Regions from separate parts of the Lysinibacillus sp. NPDC056185 genome, predicted to be linked through region 1. Evidence: riboswitches for the same ligand, from Rfam matches in the RefSeq annotation. Region 1 holds a riboswitch; each other region holds the start of a gene.
The links. Region 1 has a riboswitch for cobalamin ahead of nikA (nickel ABC transporter substrate-binding protein). Riboswitches for the same ligand answer to the same signal wherever they lie in the genome.
Positions count from the first base shown of each region.

Region 2: linked by a shared signal. The riboswitch ahead of ACMZ42_RS07375 (ABC transporter substrate-binding protein) and the one ahead of nikA (nickel ABC transporter substrate-binding protein) in region 1 are both predicted to bind cobalamin.
Region 3: linked by a shared signal. The riboswitch ahead of ACMZ42_RS11430 ((2Fe-2S) ferredoxin domain-containing protein) and the one ahead of nikA (nickel ABC transporter substrate-binding protein) in region 1 are both predicted to bind cobalamin.
Region 4: linked by a shared signal. The riboswitch ahead of metE (5-methyltetrahydropteroyltriglutamate--homocysteine S-methyltransferase) and the one ahead of nikA (nickel ABC transporter substrate-binding protein) in region 1 are both predicted to bind cobalamin.

Region 1 is NZ_JBLLLQ010000002.1:148,209-151,421, reverse strand. Features, by position in the region: gene nikA (nickel ABC transporter substrate-binding protein) at 1-1,530, opposite strand, end outside; cobalamin riboswitch at 1,680-1,873, opposite strand; gene ACMZ42_RS03155 (hypothetical protein) at 1,952-2,209, opposite strand; gene ACMZ42_RS03150 (alpha/beta fold hydrolase) at 2,595-3,213, opposite strand, start outside.
Region 2 is NZ_JBLLLQ010000005.1:145,734-148,946, reverse strand. Features, by position in the region: gene ACMZ42_RS07380 (FecCD family ABC transporter permease) at 1-783, opposite strand, end outside; gene ACMZ42_RS07375 (ABC transporter substrate-binding protein) at 780-1,745, opposite strand; cobalamin riboswitch at 2,052-2,235, opposite strand; gene ACMZ42_RS07370 (acyl-CoA dehydrogenase family protein) at 2,312-3,213, opposite strand, start outside.
Region 3 is NZ_JBLLLQ010000009.1:88,422-91,634, forward strand. Features, by position in the region: gene ACMZ42_RS11420 (energy-coupling factor ABC transporter substrate-binding protein) at 1-214, opposite strand, end outside; gene ACMZ42_RS11425 (energy-coupling factor ABC transporter permease) at 216-962, opposite strand; cobalamin riboswitch at 1,101-1,286, opposite strand; cobalamin riboswitch at 1,516-1,698, shown strand; gene ACMZ42_RS11430 ((2Fe-2S) ferredoxin domain-containing protein) at 1,837-2,208, shown strand; gene cobJ (precorrin-3B C(17)-methyltransferase) at 2,213-3,213, shown strand, end outside.
Region 4 is NZ_JBLLLQ010000001.1:63,117-66,329, reverse strand. Features, by position in the region: gene ACMZ42_RS00335 (VOC family protein) at 40-402, opposite strand; gene ACMZ42_RS00330 (DUF5367 domain-containing protein) at 462-860, opposite strand; gene ACMZ42_RS00325 (TetR/AcrR family transcriptional regulator) at 873-1,448, opposite strand; cobalamin riboswitch at 1,655-1,834, shown strand; gene metE (5-methyltetrahydropteroyltriglutamate--homocysteine S-methyltransferase) at 2,017-3,213, shown strand, end outside.

The DNA of each region.
Region 1 (3,213 bases):
CACGTTATTTGTTTCGTAAGATATAGGATAGAATAGTGCTTGGTCATGGAACATTGTTAAAATATCCGTATAAAGTTGCACTCGCTCTTTTTCATCTGTACCTACTAATAATTGATGAATGCTATTATCGATTTCTTTGGCATTTGGTAAGCCTAATTTTGCTTCATAGACACCATTAGCGTTTGGTGTAGCTGATTCATTAGCAAAGCTATGTGGATCTGTTGGTGGTCCATTTGTACGCCAGAAATTAATATCAACTTGATCATCCATTAATTTTTGCAGACCTACCATCACATCTGCGCCTTCTAAATTCAATTGTACCCCTATTTTCGCAAGTTCACCTTGCATTAGTTCTGCCATAGGTTTTTGAATCGCATCTGTCGCAATGTAGATTAAATCTAATGTTAGTGGCTGTCCGTTTTTAGAGCGAATTTTTTCACCCTTCTGAAGCGTCCATCCCGCTTCATCTAGCAATTGTTGCGCTTTTTTCGGATTATATAAAATTGGCGCTAAATCAATATTGGCATAAGGCACAGCATCCCAAAATAGTGTATTGGCCACTTTTTCAGTACCATGTGTAATACTGTCAACCATCTGTTCCTTATTGATTGCATATTGAATCGCTTGACGTACCTTTAATTCTGCTAACGGACCTGACTGTGTATTCAACAGTAGCGCACGCGTAGATAAAGGTTCAGACGTAGCGGTTTTATATTTCCCGCTATCTTTTAAAAACGTATAGTTATCTAAACTAATGATGCCACGACCATATATTAAATCTAATTCTTCGTTTTCAAATGCTAACGAGATAGATTCTGAATCAGGGATAATTTTTACTTTTATTTGTTCTACAAGAGGTTTTTCTCCCCAGTAGTTTTCGTTGCGACTAAATAAAGCATATTCATCCTTTTTGTAATCTGTTAATACCCATGGGCCTGTCCCAATTGGTGCTTTGATTGAATCTTGTGTCGCATCACCTTTAGGGAATCCATTATCACCTAAAAAACGGAAAGGTCTTACGAAGGCAAGTTCGTTTAAGACAGGATAATAGGGTTCATCCAATTGCAAACGAATTGTAAAGTCATCCACTTTCACAACCTCTTTAATATGATTAACCATGCCCATCCAAGAATGCATATCACGATTTGCTAAAACTGCATGAAAGTTACGAATCACATTGTCTGCATTAAAAGCCGTTCCGTCAGAATACTTGACATCTTTTCTTAAATGGAAAACATAAGAAGTTTTGTCCTTTGAGATGTCCCAACTTTCTGCTAGTTTCGGCGTAATTGTTCCGTCATCGTTATATTCAACCAATGATTCATAGACCATCGCTTGTGCTGTCATTTGATTTGGTAAATATGTATGGGGATTTAATGGACCTACATCTAATGGCCATCCAATCGTTATCATTTTTTCGTCAGTCTGTTGTTTCGTTGCTGTCTCTTCCTTTTCAGTGCTTGTACAGCCAGTAAGTAAACTGAACATCATAACAAGCATGAAAGGAAGTAAATACTTTGTCAATCTCATTTTCTGTCTCCTATCTTTGTTTGTGGTGCACTAAATGAAGAATCTACAGAGTGAAAAAAGGCATAAAAAAAACCTTATTCCAAAAGAATAAGGACAGAATAACTTACTGTGAGTAAGCCCCCATCCATCTCCCTATCTTTCGTAGATCATCAATGAATCTCCTTACAAGCAGGCATTCTGGCTCATGAATCATGATTTTGCTTCACCTTCCCAAGTATTCACTCAGTGGTAATCTAAACAAAACTCCTCATTTACAGCTGCGGGACAGCATGGGATTTACACCCATTTTCCTTTTAATTGAATGAAAGCTTATTTCACTCAAACTTGTAATGATTGCTATGAAATTTGTATTAAACATAACATGCTCAAATGTTCACGTCAATTTTATTTTCTGAATATAATAATAACCTTATAGTAATGACTAACATAATAAGACCAGGAATCTTAGTCCTGGCCTTGTTTTCTTCTTTTTATGTTTAGTCACAAAGATGTTGCGGATAAAGCCAGGCATCTTTTTTAATGATTCAATGCTCTTGGCTGATTTAAGACAGCTCAAATGATACGCCTGTTCATCAATACTTGCGTTGAAAAGGGGATGAGTAATATCTAGGATTGGCAATTGAATATCATGCTCGAAAACCGCATAAAGAATACGCTTATTTTGCTCTGCATTCTCCACTTTATCACCACTCTTTTTAACAATTTTTATTGGTGTTCAAGAAACAAATAGATAACCTTTATTTCGGAAATATTTTATCTTTTCCACAATCTTCTTATAATTAAAGCACTTGTTAGTTGAAGTGCAATAAACTCACCATCTTCTTACAAAGAACGTATTCGATTATTGCTCTAACAAATAAAATATCGGTAGTAAAATTAATCCTAGTAGAAAAAGCACTGGAATCGCGGAAACAATTAAAGCAAAAATTCTCAACTTGCCCTTTTGGCTAAAAAATGCAGCTAGAAATGAGGCTACTATTAAAGAAATGACCACAACGTCCCCAATTTCCGAGGTTCCGTTCACTTCAATTGGTGTAATATTTTTTTTGCAATCGCCACGTAGCTCAACATTTAGATACCCAGTTATGAATTTCATTAGCTACTTTTTTAGGGTTATCCCAATGAACCATATGATCAGTTGCTTCCATTGAAACAATGGTGACATTTTCTATATGCTGTTTTAATTTGTTGATTCCAGTTCTTCTAGCGTTTATTAACTCTTTGGGAAGAGTTGCGTGGATAAGAATCAATGGTGATTTTATGTATGGATAAGCTGTTGTAAAACTTTCTCTAAAAAATGCTTTAATAATAGATAATACAGTAAACTTTGAAGTAATAAGTTCATATTTTTCTCTTTTATTAAAAAGTGTTTGAACCATTTGTTCAATTTTTTCAATCCATCGGTCAGTATATTGTTGGTAATCCCCGATTACATCAGCCCAAGTGTCAAAAACCGAGGAATGCTCCATATAATCATTCCACCCATCATATACTTTAGAAAAGGTCATATCTACTTGGAAATCTGGAAACGTATAGCCACCATCAAGTAAGATAACCCCTTTAATTTTTTTAGGGTACATTTTAGCATAGTGTAAAGCTATATCAGCTCCCCAAGAATGGCCCAAAATATAAAAGGGTTCTTTTAAGACTCGTTCGAATACATCGTTATACCATTTTGCAAGA
Region 2 (3,213 bases), on a different contig from region 1:
AACAACTAAACCAACAAAGCCAATCGTTCCAGAAACAGCTACCGCAGCTCCCGTCAACATGGATCCACCCACTAAAATAATATATTTACTGCGCTTAACATTGACACCTAAATGCTGCGCGCGTTCTTCACCATATAACAGAACATTTAACTCGCGTCTTTGTGTCCAAAGCATAATTGAGCCAATTATGACAAACGGAATAATCATCTGAACATATGGCCAACCACGCATCGATACTGAGCCTAGCAACCATCCGATTACTTGGCGTAGCTCTTCACCAGACAATGCAATCATTAATGAAATCAAAGAACCTAAAAATGAACTAAATATAACCCCTGTTAATATAAGAGTTTCCATTTTTAGCGAGCGGTCTACTATTCTAGCAAAGCCCATAACAGCTACCATCGTTAATATGGCACCTATCATACTAAAGGTCGGCAATGTAAAATGGCCTACTACAGGTATTGATATACTAAAAAAAATTGTCATAACTGCGCCAACTGATGCACCAGAGGAAACACCTAATGTATAAGGATCAGCCAAAGGATTTTTTAATAAGCCCTGAAAAGCTGCCCCTGCAATTGCAAGTGACGCCCCTACAAGCCCTGCCAGCAGGACTCGGGGTAATCGAATTTTCCATAAAATATTGGCGGCTGTTTCATCAGCCGCCTTATTCCACAACACTTCTAGTGGAATATGAACTGAGCCTATCGCCACACCACACCAGATGCTAATGGTTAGAAGCGTAATTGCTGTTACATAGGCTACAATTGTTTTACTCATTTAAACGCCTCAGGGTAGACAGCTTTTGCTAGTTCCTCAAGACCATCTGCTAATCGAGGACCTTGACGACTTATCATATTTTCATCTACTTGTACTATGGCTTTATTTTTTACGGCAGAGATTGTCTCAAAGCCTGCACGTTGTGGAATTTTCGTTAAAATTTCAGGTACATAATTATATGCCACAACAATGACATCTGGATTTTTCGCGATAATTTTTTCAGCATCGATTTGATACCAGTCATTTACATCTGCTGCCACATTTTCAGCCTGAATCATTCCTAGCATTTCATTCATAAATGTACCTTTACCGGCTGTATAAATCTGTGGCTCATCAGACGATTCTACAAAGACTTTCTTCGGCTCAACACCGTCAAGTTTTGTTTCAACTTCTTTAACTTTTGCCTTCATATTTGCAACAATTTTTTTAGCTTCTTCTAGTTTTCCTGTTGCACGACCAAGCTGTTCAATCGTTGTGTAAGTTTCATTAAAGTTTTTTGCATCCGCTACAACAAATACTTTCACACCTGCCGCCTCAAGCTGTTCAATGGCTCCTTTTGAATAACTCATACCTGACGCATGCGTAAAAACGATATCTGGCGATAAAGCAATAATTTTTTCAATATTATAATCCATACCGCCAACCTTTTCTTTTTTAGTAACCTCTGGTGGATAATCGTCATTATCAGTCACGCCAACTATTTCATTATTTAAGCCAAGGCCAAATAATATTTCTGTGTTACTCGGAATGAGTGAGACAATTTTTTCAGGAGGTGCCTCTAGCGTAATATCCTTGCCAGTAGCATCCTTTATCGTCATTGGGAATGTTGCTTGATCTACTTTTGCAGTCTCTTGTTGCTCAGAAGATGACGGCTTTTCATTTGTCGCCTCTTTTGTATTACATGCAGCAAGTAAGCCCATAGCTAAAAATGCTGATAACCCTATTTTCCAAATTTTCTTCATGTGAATCCTCCTTAGTCTATTTGTGCTTATAGTTTTTATTGTTTTTCTGATTGATCGATACATTTTAGTTTTTGATCGCCTAACATTGTGGGGTTATCGTCAACATCGCGAACTTCCAGCCAACATTTTGAATTTATCACCCAACTTTTTGAGTTTATCGCCTAACATTGTGAATTTATCGCCCATGTTTTCAAATTTATCGACATTCATCTTCCAAAACAAATACCCCTCATCATAAAATAATGAGGGGGTCAAATTTGCACAAAAATACATATACAAAATCCACCATCCTATCCTCGTAGGCTACAACGTGTTTTCTATAAAGGCAGGTCTCCTGGCTCGTGCTCCATACGCTTTTTCAAGCCTTCCCGAAATTTTCAGTGGCGTAGATTGAAAAAACTCACACATACAGTGGCGGGACCGCATCGGAATTACACCGATTTCCCTTTTCACTTTACTTAAGTAAAGAACCTTTATAATATTCAGTTGATTGTATTATACATGAAAATGAAAGAAGTCGCCTCCATTCGAGACGACTTCTAAACAAATCAATATACTAAAAGAAGTTAAACGATATCTGAAAAATACTGTACCGTTTTCATTGGTGCACCCATTTCTCGCAATGCCCATGTGTGCTCTAAATAAATATCTGCTAGCTTCTCATATTTGACGCCGAATCTTTGTGCCCACTCGACTGCTACCACACTTTCATATAAATGCGCCATTTTCTCTGCGACCTTTTTTGCTTCAAACGTTTTTGTTGCATCATCTAAACGGCTAAATGTTTGCAAAGTTGATTCTAGTTTTGCTAATTGATCCACGACAATTTCAACTAATGGACTGGCAACTAGTTTTTCTAGACGTTCTTCCATGACACGAACAAACATTTCGTGCGCATGAAACTTATCAACTAAACGAATAAGCTCTAATGCTAAAATATTCGCAGTCCCTTCCCACACAGTAAGTACCTGTGCATCTCTTAATAACCGAGGTGTAACAAAATCTTCAATATAGCCGTTTCCGCCATGTAATTCAATGGCTTCACTAGCATAATGTACAGCTTGCTCTGCAGTTTCTTTTTTCATGATAGCAATATACAAGCGGTTTAAAATAATGTCTTCTTTATTCCCCTGCCCACTAGTTACTTTGTCGTACAGCTGAATAAGATCAAAAACCGTGGCAACTTCTACATGAAGCTTGGCAGCGAATTTCCCTAGTGTATCCTGAATCATAGGATATTGCGTTAAAGGTTTACCAAAGGCATGACGATTTGTCACATAATGCTTCGCCTCTAAATATCCGCGGCGCATAATGCCGATAGAAGCAACCGCATTGCAAATTCTTGATAAATTAAGCGCCTCGAGCATATAATAAATTCCTTTATTCGGATCACCAACAACATATGCTAGCGCACCATCAAATTCCACCTCACCAGAAGGCACTGCTCTAACGCCAAGTTTATCCTTTA
Region 3 (3,213 bases), on a different contig from region 1:
CGATAGCAGCTTGTAGTGCGAATAATAAGCTTTCAATTTCACCACTCGGTGGTTCCCATAAGCTTTCAAACCATGGCTCGTAGCTAGCATCTATTTCACTAATCGCTGCTTCCGCTTCGCCATCAGCCCCTTCGAATTCAGCACCTTTTTGAATAAACAGGGGAACGATTGCTAACAACACAACAATGGCGATGAGCAGTAAGTTTTTTTTCATTTTAGTGAGCCTCCTTTGCAGAGAACACACGTAGAGCTTTTAGTTCACTCACATTGTATTTTTTCAGAAAGTTCATAACGATCACTGTTAAAATTCCTTCACTAACAGCAAGAGGAATTTGTGTTAAAGCAAAAATACCAGCAAATTTAGTGAATGAAGCCATAAAGCCTCCGACCTCAGAAGGGAAGGCAAGAGCTAATTGGACAGAAGTGACAATATATGTACCTAAGTCACCAAGCATTGCTGCTAAAAAGACAGCAATGGAAAAGGATAGTCCCAATTTTTGTGAGCCCTTAAATACATAGTAGGCGATAATAGGACCCATAATTGCCATAGAAAAAGTGTTTGCCCCTAATGTTGTAAGCCCACCATGCGCTAACAGTAAAGATTGGAATAATAATACGATTGTCCCGATAACACTCATCGCTAATGGTCCAAAAAGAACTGTTCCAAGCCCAACACCTGTAGGATGCGAGCAACTTCCTGTTACAGAAGGGATTTTTAAGGCAGAAAGTACAAAGGCAAAGGCACCCGAAAGCCCTAATATCATTTTTGTTTCAGGATTTTCATCAATGGTTTTACGAATAGAACGTAATCCTAAAATAATAAATGGAATCGAAATGACCCACCAAAAAATCGCCCATTCGATTGGCAAAAAGCCCTCCATTATATGCATCGCAAATGCACGATTTGGTACGAATAAAAATGCCAATAAAAAATAACTAAGCTTCCAACCTGAAAATTTCAAAAATCACTCCTCCTTACATTAAAATTTTTAGAAAAAGTATGCGAAAAAAAGCACTTCTCCGATAGTGGAAAAGTGCATAGCTAAAAAAGCAAATAAAATTCTAATCTGCTAAGCCGCACACCCATCCTCGTAGGTTGAAACGATCACATATTTTTCGGCAGGTCTCCTGGCTTTAGTTCAACGTTTTATAGGCCTTCCCATCCTTTGGACAGTGACATTATCTATAAAACTCCCTAATACAGTGGCGGGACCGCGCCGGACTTAAACCGGCTTCCCTTTTAAGCGAAATGCTGAACATTTCACACCGAAAAAAAGATGAAGTTGTGAGATTTCACGACAAAGTGTAACACGAATTTCCATATATATGCTATCCCTTTTGTGAAAAAATTTTAAATTGGGTGTCTATGTCGAAAATTTAGATAAATAGAAAATGGATGTCGCATTTTTCTATGGAATTTTAAAAAAATTGTCACAAATTAAGAAAGAAATATTGAAATTTTAAAAAAATAAGCTATGATAGAAACAGTTTTCAATTACAAAAAAACCATATAATTCATATAAAACATCCATAAGTGCTTGAATATTCAAGATAATAGGGAAATCGGTGAAAGTCCGATACAGCCCCCGCTACTGTAATAGCTGATGAAATCGCGGATGCCACTAGTGAAAACTTAGGAAGGCGCGAAAGTAAAAGGAAGCTTAAGTCAGGAAACCTGCTTATGTGATGATGCAAGCAAACTTTTCGGAGGGAGAAGTTGAAGCGAAAGCGAGTACCAGTATATATTCGTTTTTATTTGGCTTCTACTAAACCTTTACTCTTCGTCTAGAGTAAAGGTTTTTCTTTTTCCTAAAAGCAAATGAGGGGAGAACGACTATGACAACTTGGAATTTAGAGGGGATGAAAACACATCTTTTTATTTGCAATGGTAGTAGCTGTATGAAAAAAGATGCTGAGGACATTACACAGGCAATTCGTGATGAAATACAGTTACTGGAGCTTGATAAGGAAATACATACAACAAGGACCCGCTGTAATGGCAGGTGTAAGGATGCTTGTGTTGTCATTGCATATCCTCAGGGCAATTGGTACCGAGTGCCAACGAAGGAGCATGCGAGAGTGCTTGTACAAGATTTAAATCATGAAGCGTTACATAATGAGCATGTTTTTACATTGCGTGAAGGTTCGTTGCAGCGTACAGCACAAACAACAGCCATTAAAGGTATTGAAAAGGTGAAAGAGGGGTAACAAAATGGCGCAAAAAGGTAAGATTTTCGTAGTTGGCTTTGGCCCTGGAGACTTTAAACATATTACGACTCGTGCTGTGGAGGCACTACAACAAAGTCATATGATTATAGGCTATAAAACTTATGTTGAACTGATTCAGGATTTAGTTAGTGCAAAGTCGATTATTAGTACTGGTATGACAGAGGAAGTTTCACGTGCACAAGAAGCGGTGCGTCAAGCAGAGGCTGGAAGTATCGTATCGGTCATTTCCAGTGGGGATGCCGGGGTTTATGGAATGGCAGGATTAGTGTATGAGGTATTAATCGAGCTAGGCTGGACAGAAGCAACTGGTATCGAGGTAGAAATTGTTCCAGGTATTTCAGCTATTAATTCATGTGCCAGTTTACTAGGTGCTCCCATTATGCATGACGCCTGTACCATTAGTTTAAGTGACCACTTAACACCTTGGAATTTAATTGCAAAACGAGTAGAAGCAGCAGCAATGGCGGATTTTGTTATTGCTCTTTATAACCCGAAAAGTGGACGTCGTACGAGACAAATTGTAGAGGCACAACGAATTTTATTGGAATATCGTTCTCCAGATACGCCGGTTGGACTTGTGAAAAGCGCGTATCGTGACCGTCAGGAGATTACGATGACTACTTTAGCAGAAATGCTTGAACATGATATAGGTATGTTAACAACGGTTATTATCGGTAATTCAACAACATTCTTTTACGACAATAAAATGATTACGCCACGTGGTTATCAGCGTAAATATACACTTGGTGAGGAAAAACAACCGTTACGACCACATCAACGACTTAAAGAAGAAAATGAACCATGGGCGATGAATCAAGAAACAGGAGCAGCACGTAATGATTTTGCGACAGATCCTAATGCCAATCGTATTAAGCCCAGTTTAGCCATAACACCACAACAAAAGCCTAAAAAATCGTCACTTGAAATGGCGACAGCTGCTCTTACTATGGTAAAGGGAACAAGCGCGGTGAAAGTAACACCTAA
Region 4 (3,213 bases), on a different contig from region 1:
CAGTTGAATAGAAAATAACTTCTATTCAACTGTTTTCTTTTAGATTTCTTGAATCATCTCAACTCTATTACCGAATGGATCTCTAAATTCAAAGCGTTCAAAATGAGGAATAGGAACTGAATCGAAAATTTCTATATGATGTTCGGCTAGTACCTTCTTCCAATGTTCGATATTTTCAACTTGATAGGCAATATGAGCCTTCGTCGTTAATCTATCAAAGCCATCCTCTGTACCTACATGTACCGCTCTATTGCCGACCTGTAACCAAAATCCACCTCGTCCTTTCAGCGAATCAGGCTTTTCAATTTCTTTTAGTCCTAATACTTGACAGTAAAAATGTCTTCCTTTTTCTTCTTCACCTTTTGGTATTGTTATTTGAACGTGATGTAAGCCTATAATCATTTTTTCTCCTCCTTTAATTCTAATCATTACTTACTTCTAGGATAATAATGTAAAATCCTTTAATTTGATGAATGAATAGTATTCTTTTTCACGAATGAAGCATTTGTAAAACCAGTAATGAGAATTAGGGAGTAAGCCCATAATAGCCATGAGGCGAAATATCGATCTAAGTCAGCCGATAAATTCGGGAAAATATTGTCGAAAACTAACAATACGACTGCATCGATGAGCATTCCAGGTAATACGATACAAATAGCAGCCAGTAACCGTTCTGTACCTTTTGTCTTTTTCAAAGAATAAATAGGTATTGTCGCTATCCAAACGATTGGAATAGCTAAAATGTAAGTAGCTATCATGAGGAAAGGTTCTTCAAGGGTAAAAAAGTAGTGCCCTACAAATCGAAATACGGCACTTGCTACAAGCCAAATCCCAAAACCCCAGCATAAAAAGAATCGCATAGTTTTCCTCCTCTAATTATTTTCTAGACGATGCAATGTCTGAAGGATTTTTTCTAATTGCTGATAGAAGACATCTACATCGAAATCGTCCCTCATCATCACTTGTAAAGCTAAGCCATCAATAAGGGCGTTGAAAAAAATGCTCCAAGTTTCCATCGACACGCCATCAATTGGTGATGTATCCCATAATTTATTTAAAATGTTACATAAATGTTCATTTTCAGCCGCTAAAATTTGTCCAATTTGCTGTCTAATAGTTGGGTTCGTAAAGCCGAAAACGATTAAGGTGAAAAATAATTTATGATAAAACGCATCATTTTCATATCGACTTTTTGCAGAGAAAAGTGCAGATTGAATCATTTCTCGATCAGTCATCAGAATCTCATTCCAGGAATTTTCACAGATGTCTTGGACAATTTCTAGAATGATTTGCTCTTTTGATTTGAAATGATAATAAATAGTTCCTTGTGTCACCCCAGCTTGCTCAGCAACAGCCTTTAAGGTGAATTTCTCAATCCCTTTTTCTACTAAACTTTGCTTGGCAGCCATTAATAAATCTGACTTTTCAATACCAGTAGGTTTTGCCATTTGTTTACACCTCCTTTGTTATTAGTTAGTTGGATAACTAACTATAAAATAACAGAATATCCCACTATTTACAAGTTTGTTTTGGTAGCGGGGCTGCTAGTCTTCGATGATTCCATATGTTCGGAATAATAGCAGTATGAAGAATCAAACAAATCTGAAAATAAATCTACTTTTCAGAAAAATATATGTTATAGTAAAACATAATTAAATATTGTGTAAGAGTTGGTGCCGAATGAAAGTTTGGCTTAAAAGGGAAGTCGGTGTAAATCCGACGCTGTCCCGCAACTGTAAATCGGAGCAAATCACAATTGCCACTGGGAAACTGGGAAGGCTGTGAGGCGTGTTGATGAGAAGCCAGGAGACCTGCCAATATCTAGTACACACCAAATACCTACGTGGAAATAGGTGGTGAGATGTGACCATATCGGCCCTGTGCGACAATAAATCATGCGATATTTTGAAAGAATTTCGTATTGTTTCTTGATAGCTAATTTTGATATGCAATGACAGCCATTTTCCAAAAAAGGAGGGTGGCTTTTTTTTATTTTGATTGATAGGAGAGATAAACATGACGTATACAAGTACTACAGTTGGTTATCCGTATATCGGAGAAGATCGTGAATGGAAAAAGGCTTTAGAGGCATTTTGGAAAAAGGAGCTTTCAGAGGATGAGTTTTTACAGCATTTAAAGGATATTCGCCTAGCTCGAATAAACAAGCAGATTCGTCTCGGCATAGACATGATAACTGTCGGAGATTTCACACTCTATGACAGAATGTTGGATACGGCAATGATGTTTGGCTTAGTTCCAAAGCGCTTTGATTGGCAGGGAGACAAAGTTGATTTACAAACTTACTATGGGGTAGCTCGTGGTAGTAAAAAAGCCGTGGCTAGTGAAATGACAAAATGGTTTAATACAAACTATCATTATATTGTGCCAGAATATGAGGGACAACCTTTACAATTAACAGAAAATAAAATATTGGCAGACTTTTTAGAGGCTAAGGAAGCGTTTGGTATTACAGCAAAACCTACATTGATTGGCCCATATACATTTTGTAAATTAACAAAAGGCTATGACAAACTATCGCAGATTACATTTATTTTAGCATTACTACCACTTTATACGCAGGTCTTAAAGGAGTTAGTGGATGCTGGTGTAGAGTGGATTCAATTAGAGGAGCCTGCTCTTGCCACAACACTAGATGAAGCGGAGGTTAAACTTGTTCAAGAAATTTATAGACAATTAGTTGCATCAGTACCCGAGGTTAACATTATGCTACAAACATATTTTGAGTCATTATCGGCATACGAGTCAATTGTGACACTTCCGGTTCAAGGAATTGGGTTAGACTTTGTGCATGGCTATGGCGAAAATATGGAGGCATTACGTCAATTTGGCTTCCCACAAGATAAAGTATTAGCGGCCGGTATTATAAATGGACGAGATATTTGGCGCTCCAATCTAGCAGAGGCTAGCTCAACTATTAAAGCTATTGAACAGCTAAGTGGTGCTAAAGAAATATGGATTCAATCTTCGTGTAACTTACAGCATGTTCCAATTACAACTACTCTCGAAACAAAGCTCGATCCAGTTCTAAAAAATGCCCTTTCTTTTGCAGATGAAAAATTAGTTGAGATCAATGAAATAACAAAATACTTACAAGGCACAGGAAGCCCCTCAAATCAAAAAACATCTGAAAGTATGAGGGCGATTGAAGCGTTGAAAAATCACCCGGCTCGTCAAAATAGAAGTATTCAACAA